2 regions of the Kytococcus sedentarius DSM 20547 genome follow, and region 1 is predicted to be linked to the other one. Evidence: riboswitches for the same ligand, from Rfam matches in the RefSeq annotation. Region 1 holds a riboswitch; the other holds the start of a gene.

Region 1 (4,746 bases):
GGGACGCCGGGCGCAGCACCACCGGCCGGTCGCGCACCGCCCAGCCGACGGACGTCTCTGCATCGTCGGGCGGGGTCGGTAAGTGGGTGTGGTGCCTGCTGTGGGCGGCCGTGGCCGGCGGTCTGGGGCTGCTCAACCCCTGGCTGGGTCAGCTGCTCGCGGGCAACTGGCTGGTCTTCCTCGTGCTGCTGGTGTTCGGCGAGGAGCTGATGGACGGGGTGTCCCACCTCGACGTGTTCGCCGAGGCCGGGTACACGCCCGACGAGGTGGTCTGGTGGATCACCATGGCGCTCGCCGGCTGGGCCGTGCTCCGCATCCTGATGCGGGGGTTCTCCTCCGGCGACGAGTCACCGGCCCGCGCTGACGCGAACCGGTGACCCACCCGCGCTGACGCGAGCCGGCGGCGGGTCCGGCCACCGGTGAGGTGGTCACAGACCGCGGACGAACTCGGCCAGCTGACCGCCCAGGTTCACCAGCTGCTGCGCCGCCAGGTAGGCGAACAGCGCCGTGCAGATCACCAGCAGGACGTTGCTCAGCCACGTGTTGCGCCAGATGGCCGGCGTGCGGTCGCTGTTGAGGATCCACAGCAGCGTCACGGCCAGGAAGGGCATGAAGAACGCGCCCAGCACGCCGTAGGCCAGGATCAGCCAGACCGGCTCGCCCACGAACATCATGATCATGGGCGGGAAGGTCAGCCACAGGACGTAGGCGACGTACCACTTGCCGCGCGCCTGGCGGTCCGGGTGGTTCTCGGGCTTGCCCAGGGCGTCGCCCGCGAAGTCCGCGAACATCATCGAGACGCCGTTCCACACGCCGATGAGGGAGGACATCGCCGCGGCCCAGAAGCCCACCAGGAACAGGGTGCCCACGAAGCGTCCGTAGCGCTCGGCCAGCACGTCGGAGAGCTGCAGCAGGCCCTTCTCACCACCGGCGACGGCCTGGTTGGAGGAGTACAGCAGCTCCGCACCCACGATGAGGGTGGCGATCACGAAGATGCCGGTCACTACGTAGGCCACCGTGTTGTCCACGCGCATCAGGCGCATGTGGCCGTCGGTGGTCCAGCCCTTCTCGCGGATCCAGTAGCCGTAGGCCGCCAGGGTGATCGTGCCGCCCACACCGCCGGCGACCGACAGCAGGTTCACCAGGCCGCCCTCGGGGATGCTGGGCACCAGGCCGGCTGCCAGCTCACCCAGGTTCGGCACCGTGAACGCGGCGGCCAGCACCATCACCACGAACATGACGCCCACCAGTGCGGCGCAGATCTTCTCGAACACGGCGTAGCGGCTCACCAGCACCAGGCCGGCGCCGATGAGACCGGAGATGACCCCCCACCAGGCCACCGAGAGGCTGGGGAGCAGGGCGTTCAGGGGGATGCCGGTGCCGGCCATGGCCGCGGCGCCGTACACGAAGCCCCAGATGACGATGTAGGGGGCGAAGTACCAGGAGGTCCACCGGCCCAGGCTGCGCCAGCCCTCGTAGATGGTGTGGCCGGTGGCCAGGCTGTAGCGACCGGCTCCCTCCACGAGGGCGATCTTCAGGACGCAGCCGACGATGACGGCCCACAGCAGGGCGTAGCCGAACTTCTGCCCGGCGATGACGGTGGCCACCAGGTCCGCGGCGCCCACACCGGTGGCCGCAACGACCAGGCCGGGGCCGATGAGGGTGAAGCCCCCGCGCTGTTCGGGCTGGGTGCCGGGTGGGGCGGTCGTGGTGGCCATGGGGTCTCCTGGGGTGCGGTGGCGGTGGTCTTCGCTGGCGGGTCGTTCTGCTTCTCACGGTGCCAGAACGTTTTCCCACGGGACCGCAACGGCGCGACGACGCGCGGGGGCCACACCCCGGGGCCCTCCGCCACCGCTGGGGGCTCATTTCACCGTGCTGTGGCGCGGTGGAGTGGCACTGGCGCGGTGATGGTCGAGGCCGAGCAGGCCTGACCCCTTCCCGCACACGACAGAGCCCCCGTGGTCACGAGGGCCATGGGGGCTCTGTCCGTACCCGGGCGACCGGCCTCAGCCGGTCAGCGCCTCCGAGCGATCAGTTGCCGCTGGGGGGCGGGGGAGGCGTGGTGCCCCCACCGTTCCACGGGCGGTCACCGCGGTCGTCGCGGCCACCGAGGTCACCACGGTCGTCGCGGCGGTCACCGTCGATGCCCTGGGAGCGGTCGTCCAGCGGACGGCCAAAGCCGCTCGTGGAGCCCGAACGGTCGCCGTGCACCTGCTCGCCGTCCAGCGGACGACCGAAGCCGCGGTCCTCGTCGCGCATGGGCTGGTCGAAGCCACGGTCGTCGCGCACCGGCTGGCCGGCGTCGTAGCCGCCCCCGGCACGCTCGCCGTACTGGGGGCGCTCACCGTCGAGCACCCGGCCGTCGCGGCGGTCACCGTCGTCGTGCGTGACGCCGTAGGCACCGGCAGCGCCGGCCCCAGCAGCACCAGCACCGGCGGCGCCGTAGCCCATGGTGTTGTTGCGGTCGTCGTACTGGCCCGGGCCCGGGGGCACCTGGCCGTCGCGCTGCGAGTACGGGGCGGAGCGGGAGAACTGGTCGGAGTACTCACCGTTGGTGTAGTTCGAGTGCTTGGGACGGTCCTTCTTGCGGCCGAAGAACCACAGCAGACCGCCGATCAGCAGGAGCAGCAGGCCCAGCGGGATCAGGATGATCGCGGCGAGCACGCCCAGGCCCAGCCACAGGGCGTCACCGATTGCCAGCGGCTCGCTGACGCCGAAGCCGGCGTCGCCGCAGTCGATCGTGTAGTCGCCGGCCTCCGGGGCGGTGAAGACGCCCTTCATGGACCAGCCGTCCACCGCCGGGGCCGTGTTTGCGTCGAACGGCACGTCGGTGCCGTCCGGCGCGGTGATGTCGCAGGAACCGCTGACGCCCTCCTTCGCGAGGATGCTGCGGGTCTCCCCGCTCTCCATCGCGACGGTGGCCGTGCCGCTGATCTCCTGGTCGACGGACAGCATGTCCTGCACGTCGTCCCACTTCGAACCGGTCAGCACCGCGCCGATGATCCCGAGGATCAACGACAGGACGCCCAACCAGAACAGGATCTTGCCGAAGAGCTTCATCGGCGTTCCCCTCTCGTGTCGTGGTCCGGGCGGGCCCGGACGGGTGTCGGCGGGGCAGGCAGCCCCGCACCTGACGCCCACGCTACCGAGCCGGTCGGTCCGGCGCCCCTCCCGGCGCGCCCCGTGGGGCCGATTTGGACGAAGCCCCACCCGGGTCGTATATTTGCCGCACTGTATCCAGAGCGGTGGAGAGATCTGGCTCTTTGAAACCGCAGCAACCCCCCGTCATCGGGTGAGGGTGCTAACGCCGGAATCGATGGAGGAATCATGCGAATGCACATGCGGACGAGGTCCTGACAGCAGCTCTGGCCGTCCCCGTCCCGCCCTGATGTGGCGGATCCATGCGGACCCAATGAGCCGTCAGGCCCTCTGAACCCACGTACCCCCCGTTTCGTCGTGCCCGGCGGACACTGGGTCTGCCTATGCATTCCCTGATGTCCGATTGGGTCTGTTCGTTGTGCCCGAAAAGGACATTCATGATTACGTTGGAGAACATTTCCAAGACCTACCCGGCCCGTGGCGGGGGTGAGGCGGTCCACGCGCTGGACGACGTCTCGCTCCAGATCGACCGGGGCCAGGTGCACGGTGTGGTGGGCCCGTCGGGGTCCGGCAAGTCCACGCTGGTGCGCTGCATCAACCTGCTCGAGCGGCCCACCAGCGGCCGCGTCACCGTGGACGGCCGGGAGCTCACGGCCCTGTCCGCCGCCGAGGTGCGCCGCGCCCGCCGCGAGATCGGCATGATCTTCCAGCACTTCAACCTGTTGGACTCCCGCACCGCGCTGGAGAACGTCGCCCTGCCGCTGGAGCTCGCCGGGGTCGGCCGACGGGAGCGTGCCCGCCGCGCCACCGAGCTGCTGGACCGGGTGGGGCTGGCCGAGCGCGCCGGCGCCCACCCGCGCCAGCTCTCCGGTGGCCAGAAGCAGCGCGTCGCCATCGCCCGAGCACTGGTGACCAACCCGACCGTGCTGCTCTGCGACGAGGCCACCAGCGCCCTGGACCCCGAGACCACCGCCAGCGTGCTGGACCTGTTGCGCGAGCTCACCGCCGACCTCGGGCTGACCACCGTCCTCATCACGCACGAGATGGACGTCATCACCCGCGTGGCCGATGCGGTGACCCTGCTCTCCGCCGGGCGCGTCGTGGAGTCCGGCACCCTCGCCGAGGTCGCCAGCAACCGCGGCAGCGCCCTGGCCACCCAGCTGGTGCCCCGCCCGGTCCGCGGCCTGGACGCCGCGGACCTGCCGGCCGGCTCCCGCATCGTCACCGTCGACCTGGCCACCCAGGACGAGACCCGGGTGATCGCCGAGCTCACCGCCGCCGGCAACAGCGTGCAGGTGGCCGCAGCCCGGGTGGAGAACCTCCACGGCGCCCGCGTCGGGACCCTCGACCTCCTCGTCCAGCCCGCCGGCTGGACCGCCCCCACCACCGCGACCACCCGACAGGAGCTCCCCGCATGACCAGCGACCGCCTTCTCACCGAGCTCCTCGACGGCACCGTCGACACCCTCTACATGGTGGGCCTGTCCTCCACCATCGGCCTGCTGTTCGGTGTGCCGCTGGGCGTGCTGCTCGTGGCCACCGCCCCCGGCGGCGTGCTGCCGAACCGCACCCTCAACACCGTCATCGGCGCCGTGGTGAACGCCGGCCGCTCCATCCCGTTCATCATCCTGCTGGTGCTCATCGCCCC
Region 2 (4,746 bases), 1.3 Mb from region 1:
TCGCCATCGCTGCGCAGGCGCTGACCGGCAAGGCACTGGGCGCCGGGGACACGGCCGGCACCCGTGCGGCCACCCGCACCATGACCCGCTGGGGCGTGTGGGGCGGTGTGGTCCTCGGGCTGCTGATGGTGCTGGGCAAGGACGTCCTGCCGCCGCTATTCACCGACGACCCCGACGTCCAGCGGACCCTGTCCACCGCCCTGGTGCTGGTGGGGCTGGCCACCCCGGTGGCGGGGATCGCGTACGTGCTCGACGGGGTGCTGATCGGCGCCGGTGACGCCCGGTGGTTGGCGTGGGCGCAGACGGCGGTGCTGGTGGCCTACCTGCCGATCGTGTGGGCGGTCCACGAGCTGCCGCCGGCGGGCATCGACCCGGCCACCGCGATGTGGTGGCTCTGGGGGGCGTTCGCCGCGTTCATGGTGATGCGGTCGATCACACTGCTGTGGCGAGCCCGGGGGACGGCGTGGATGGTGACCGGGGAGTAGGTCCCGGCACGGGGCGCCCGCACCGGGACCCCGGGGCGCGGTGCGGGCACACCGCATCGCGCCCCGGGGGTGGGGCCCCGGCTCACCGCATCAGGCCGCCCACTCCACGTGGACGTGCTCGGCGTCGGTGAAGTGCACCGCGCGCACCCGTGGGTCGCAGTCCGGGATGCCGCCCGGCGTGCGGACGACGATCCCGGCCGTGCGCCACACGTCCATCAGCGCGTTCCAGGTCCATCCCGGGAAGTGGCGGTCCACGTAGTCCGCGGTGAGGCCCCGTCGCACCGGGATGATGTGGCCGTAGTGCAACAGGCGGGAGATCTCCTCGCCGGTGCGGCTCTCGGCGTACCCGTGGCCGGACGTGCCGGAGCCGCCGGGCTGGCCGGACGTGCCGGAGCCGCCGGGCTGGCCCGAGCCGGGCGCATCAGGGGTGTGGGGTGTGTTCGAGGTGCTCATGTCAGCTCCCTGGGGAACGGGGGCACACCAGTGCCCGTCTTGACCCCACCGGTTGGCGGGGCCCAGGTCTTCTCCGGAGGGCACCGTGTCGAGCGACGCGGTTGCCGGCCACCACTGTCCGAAGGCGTGGGTGACTCTCTTGACCTGCCCACAGTCTACGGACAGCCACCGACAACCTCCCGGTGAGCGTCGAACCCGGGGCGACCCCTCATCGGACCTGCCGGGATCGCCGAGCCCGGGGCAGCCCCTCATCGGACCTGCCGGGATCGCCGAGCCCGGGGCAGCCCCTCATCCGAGCTCCCGGTAGTCGAACGGGTGGGTGGTGTACCTCCGGCCCGTGAGCGAGGTCCACTCCACCACCCCGTCGGGAGTCATCGAGGCGTCCCACTGCCCCTTGGTCTTGCGGGTGTGGCCCCGCGTGGAGAGGCACTGCAGGTTCTCTGCGACGGTCTGCCCGCCCTCGTCGAACGGGACCACGTGGTCGATCTCGCAGGAGGCAGCACCGACCCCGGACCCCGGGTCCCGAGCCATCCCGTCACGGGCCCGCACGAACCGGGCCACCGATGCGGTCGGGCGATAGGTGTGCGGCGAGACCGCCATCGCATGACCCGACACCGGGTCGGCCACCAAGCGCTGCCACACCGACCCCTCCCGCACCGCGACCGCACGCACGTGCTCAGGGTCCAGGTACCCGAACCCCGGCACCCACCCCAGCGGAGCACCCCGCATCCCCGGCGGAGAGGCACCCGCCGTCGGCGGACTCCCACGGTTCACACCCGCGGGGTCGTCCAGCAGAACATCCAGGCCCACGACCACCGTGACCCGGGCCGGCGGCAACACGGGTTCACCCACGGGCGGCAGCGGGAACCAGTCACTCGAGACCACCCCACACGCTGCACACACCGGGGGCGCCTGGCCGTCGGCGCACTCGCCATCCGAGCACTGACCACGGGAGCCCCCGCCGTCCGCGCCACCGCTACGGGATCCCGCGCCATCCGGGCCCTGGGCAGACGCCACCGCGGCGCCACCGAAACAGCTTCCCGGCAACTGGCCAACGAGCAACAGGTCCAGGTGGAGGTCCGAACGCAGCTGGCTGAGGGTCCGGGGGTCCCCCGCGGCCTTCGCCCGCCGCGCGGCGGAGTTGAGTCCCGCATAGTGGTGTAGCGCGGTGGCCCCGTCGTGATCGTCGCGGACGTGGGCGCGGCCACCGTGTGATCCTTCGAGTGAACCTCTCACAGCACTCTCGAACGGAGTCATCACGATGACCGCTCCTCACATTGTCGACCCTTCCGGCCTGCTTGGTGAAGCCTTGGCCGAGGCGTCCCCGGATCTGATGCGCAGCCTGCTGCAGGACGTGATCAATGCCTTGCTCTCCGCGGACGCGGACGCTGTTGCCGGCGCGGAGTACGGCCGGCCCAGCGCTGGCCGTTCTGCGCAGCGCAACGGCTACCGCCACCGCGACCTCGACACCCGCGTCGGCACGATCGACGTCGCCGTCCCCAAGCTCCGCTCCGGCACCTACTTCCCCGAGTGGCTGCTCGAGCGCCGCAAGCGCGCCGAGTCCGCCCTGGTCACGGTCGTCGCCGACTGCTACCTCGCCGGTGTCTCCACCCGCCGGATGGATAAGCTCGTGAAGACCCTCGGCATCAACAGCCTGTCGAAGTCGCAGGTCAGCAGGATGGCGGAGTCGCTGGACGAGCACGTCGAACAGTTCCGCCACCGCCCCCTGGACGAGGCCGGCCCCTTCACGTTCGTCTCCGCAGATGCCCTGACGATGAAGGTCCGCGAGGGCGGCCGGGTCATCAACGCCGTCGTCCTGCTGGCCATCGGCGTGAACGGTGACGGGCACCGCGAGGTGCTCGGCATGCGGGTCGCGACCAGCGAGACGGGAGCAGCGTGGAACAGCTTCTTCGCCGACCTCGTCGCCCGCGGCCTCGCCGGGGTCCGCCTGGTCACCAGTGACGCGCATGCGGGCCTGGTCGAAGCGATCGCTGCGCACCTGCCCGGCGCGGCCTGGCAGCGGTGCCGCACCCCACTACGCAGCGAACCTCATGGCCGTGACGCCCAAGAGCATGTGGCCGGCGGTCAAGGCGATGCTGCACAGCGTCTATGACCAGCCCGATGCAGCAGCGGTGAACGCGCAGTTCGACCGGCTGCTGGACTACGTCAGTGAGAAGCTCCCGGCCGTGGCCGAGCACCTCGACGCCGCCCGCGCGGACCTCCTCGCGTTCACCGCGTTCCCCAAGGACGTGTGGGTGCAGATCTGGTCGAACAATCCCACCGAGCGTTTGAACAAGGAGATCCGCCGCCGCACCGACTCCGTGGGCATCTTCCCCACCCGCGAGGCGATCGTCCGTCTCGTCGGCGCGGTCCTGGCCGAGCAGACCGACGAGTGGGCCGAAGGACGACGGTATCTCGGCCTCGACGTCCTCGCCCGGTGCCGCCTCAACCTCGTCCCCGACACCAACACCAACACCGAGGAGGTCACCACCAGTTCCCTGCCCGCCCTGACCGCCTGACCAATCAACGAAGGATCGCTACACCACTTCCCGGGACTTGACCCGCGGCGGCATCCAGCCGAGCCGACGCAGCCGACACCCTCGTGGCCTCACCGACCACCGTCAGGCTCCCGGTCCCGTCGTCCCGCGAGGTCGTCCACGAGCCCCGCTGATTGATCGCCTCCGCCCGACGTGCCGCCGCCGTGCGATCGGCCGCATCCGCGGCGCGCACCCTGCGACCGAGAGCCGCCCGGAACGACGGCCCCGACCGCGGCGCACCGTCGGCGCCCCGGGTCAGTACCGCCTCCCCGATCGCGACCGCGTCGTCCGACGACAGGTGGGCGGTCGAGCTGTGCCACTCCAGGACCCGCGACAGCGAGGCCCGGCCGTCGAGGATCGCCGACCGGCCACACTCCGCGACCTCGGCAGCGCGGGTCACCAGACCCACCACCCCGTAGGCCAGCGCCTGGGACTCGCCCGTGGCCGCCACGAACTCATCGACGACGACCGCGGCAGCGTCACCGGGGCGGTAGACCCCGGGCTCGCCCTCGTCCCGCCGACGCTCCAGGTACGACGTCACCTCGCGGTGCAGGGCCGCCATCCCGTCCAGGAGATCCACCTCTGCCCGACGCGACGCGTCCAGTGCCGCGACCACCCGGTCCAGGGCCCTCGATGCGGCAGCGGTGGCCCTGTCAGCCACGGCGCTCCCGGTGTCCATGGCGCTCGGGTTGTCGAGGAGGCCCCCGTCGACCGCGAAGGCACCCGACCCGCCGCTCCCGGTCCTCGCCCGGGCCGCGCCGTCAGCGCCGCTGGGGGCCGCCCTGCCGCCTGCATAGTCCTGCAGCACGCCATCCACCCCCTCGAGCGCCTCGACCCTGTCTTGCGTACATCATCTTGTCCGCCCCTTCCTCGAACTGATGTATTTATGATGCACCAGACCACCGACAACCTCGTCCGCTCATCCACAGGTTCGGACAACACGTTGGCGCACAAGAATTTCGCGCGACTCGAGGGGCGAGGGACGGGGGGCGCGTGCGACGCAGGGGGCGCGTACGACGCAGGGGCGCGTGAACCCGACGTGGGGCGCGGACACCCGACGAGGGGGTGAGCGGTCCACGCGCCGAGCTCCCAGCCCGGCACCGAGTACCCCGCCTCAGCCCGGCCGCCCCCGGGGCACCCACCGGGCGAACGCCGCCGACGCCCCGAACCCGAAGCACGCCGCCACGACGATCGCCGCCCCGAGCCCACCGAGGACCGTCACCCCCGAGATCACCAACGGGCCCGAGGCGTTCCCCCCGTCGGCCAGGGTG

The links. Region 1 has a riboswitch for S-adenosylmethionine ahead of KSED_RS08325 (methionine ABC transporter ATP-binding protein). Riboswitches for the same ligand answer to the same signal wherever they lie in the genome.
Region 2: it holds a riboswitch for S-adenosylmethionine, as region 1 does, so the genes downstream of both, KSED_RS01165 (hypothetical protein) here and KSED_RS08325 (methionine ABC transporter ATP-binding protein) in region 1, are expected to answer to the same signal.

What each region holds. Positions count from the first base shown of each region.
Region 1 covers NC_013169.1:1,759,671-1,764,416, reverse strand. Annotated here, with positions in the region: gene KSED_RS08340 (hypothetical protein) at 1-377, shown strand, start outside; gene KSED_RS08335 (Nramp family divalent metal transporter) at 429-1,718, opposite strand; gene KSED_RS08330 (hypothetical protein) at 2,032-3,060, opposite strand; SAM riboswitch class I at 3,231-3,323, shown strand; gene KSED_RS08325 (methionine ABC transporter ATP-binding protein) at 3,537-4,517, shown strand; gene KSED_RS08320 (methionine ABC transporter permease) at 4,514-4,746, shown strand, end outside.
Region 2 covers NC_013169.1:238,138-242,883, reverse strand. Annotated here, with positions in the region: gene KSED_RS15585 (MATE family efflux transporter) at 1-485, shown strand, start outside; gene KSED_RS01165 (hypothetical protein) at 576-938, opposite strand; SAM riboswitch class IV at 969-1,083, opposite strand; gene KSED_RS13280 (HNH endonuclease signature motif containing protein) at 1,227-1,790, opposite strand; partial or broken gene KSED_RS01155 (IS256 family transposase) at 2,200-3,457, shown strand; gene KSED_RS01150 (hypothetical protein) at 3,462-4,283, opposite strand; gene KSED_RS01145 (MFS transporter) at 4,590-4,746, opposite strand, start outside.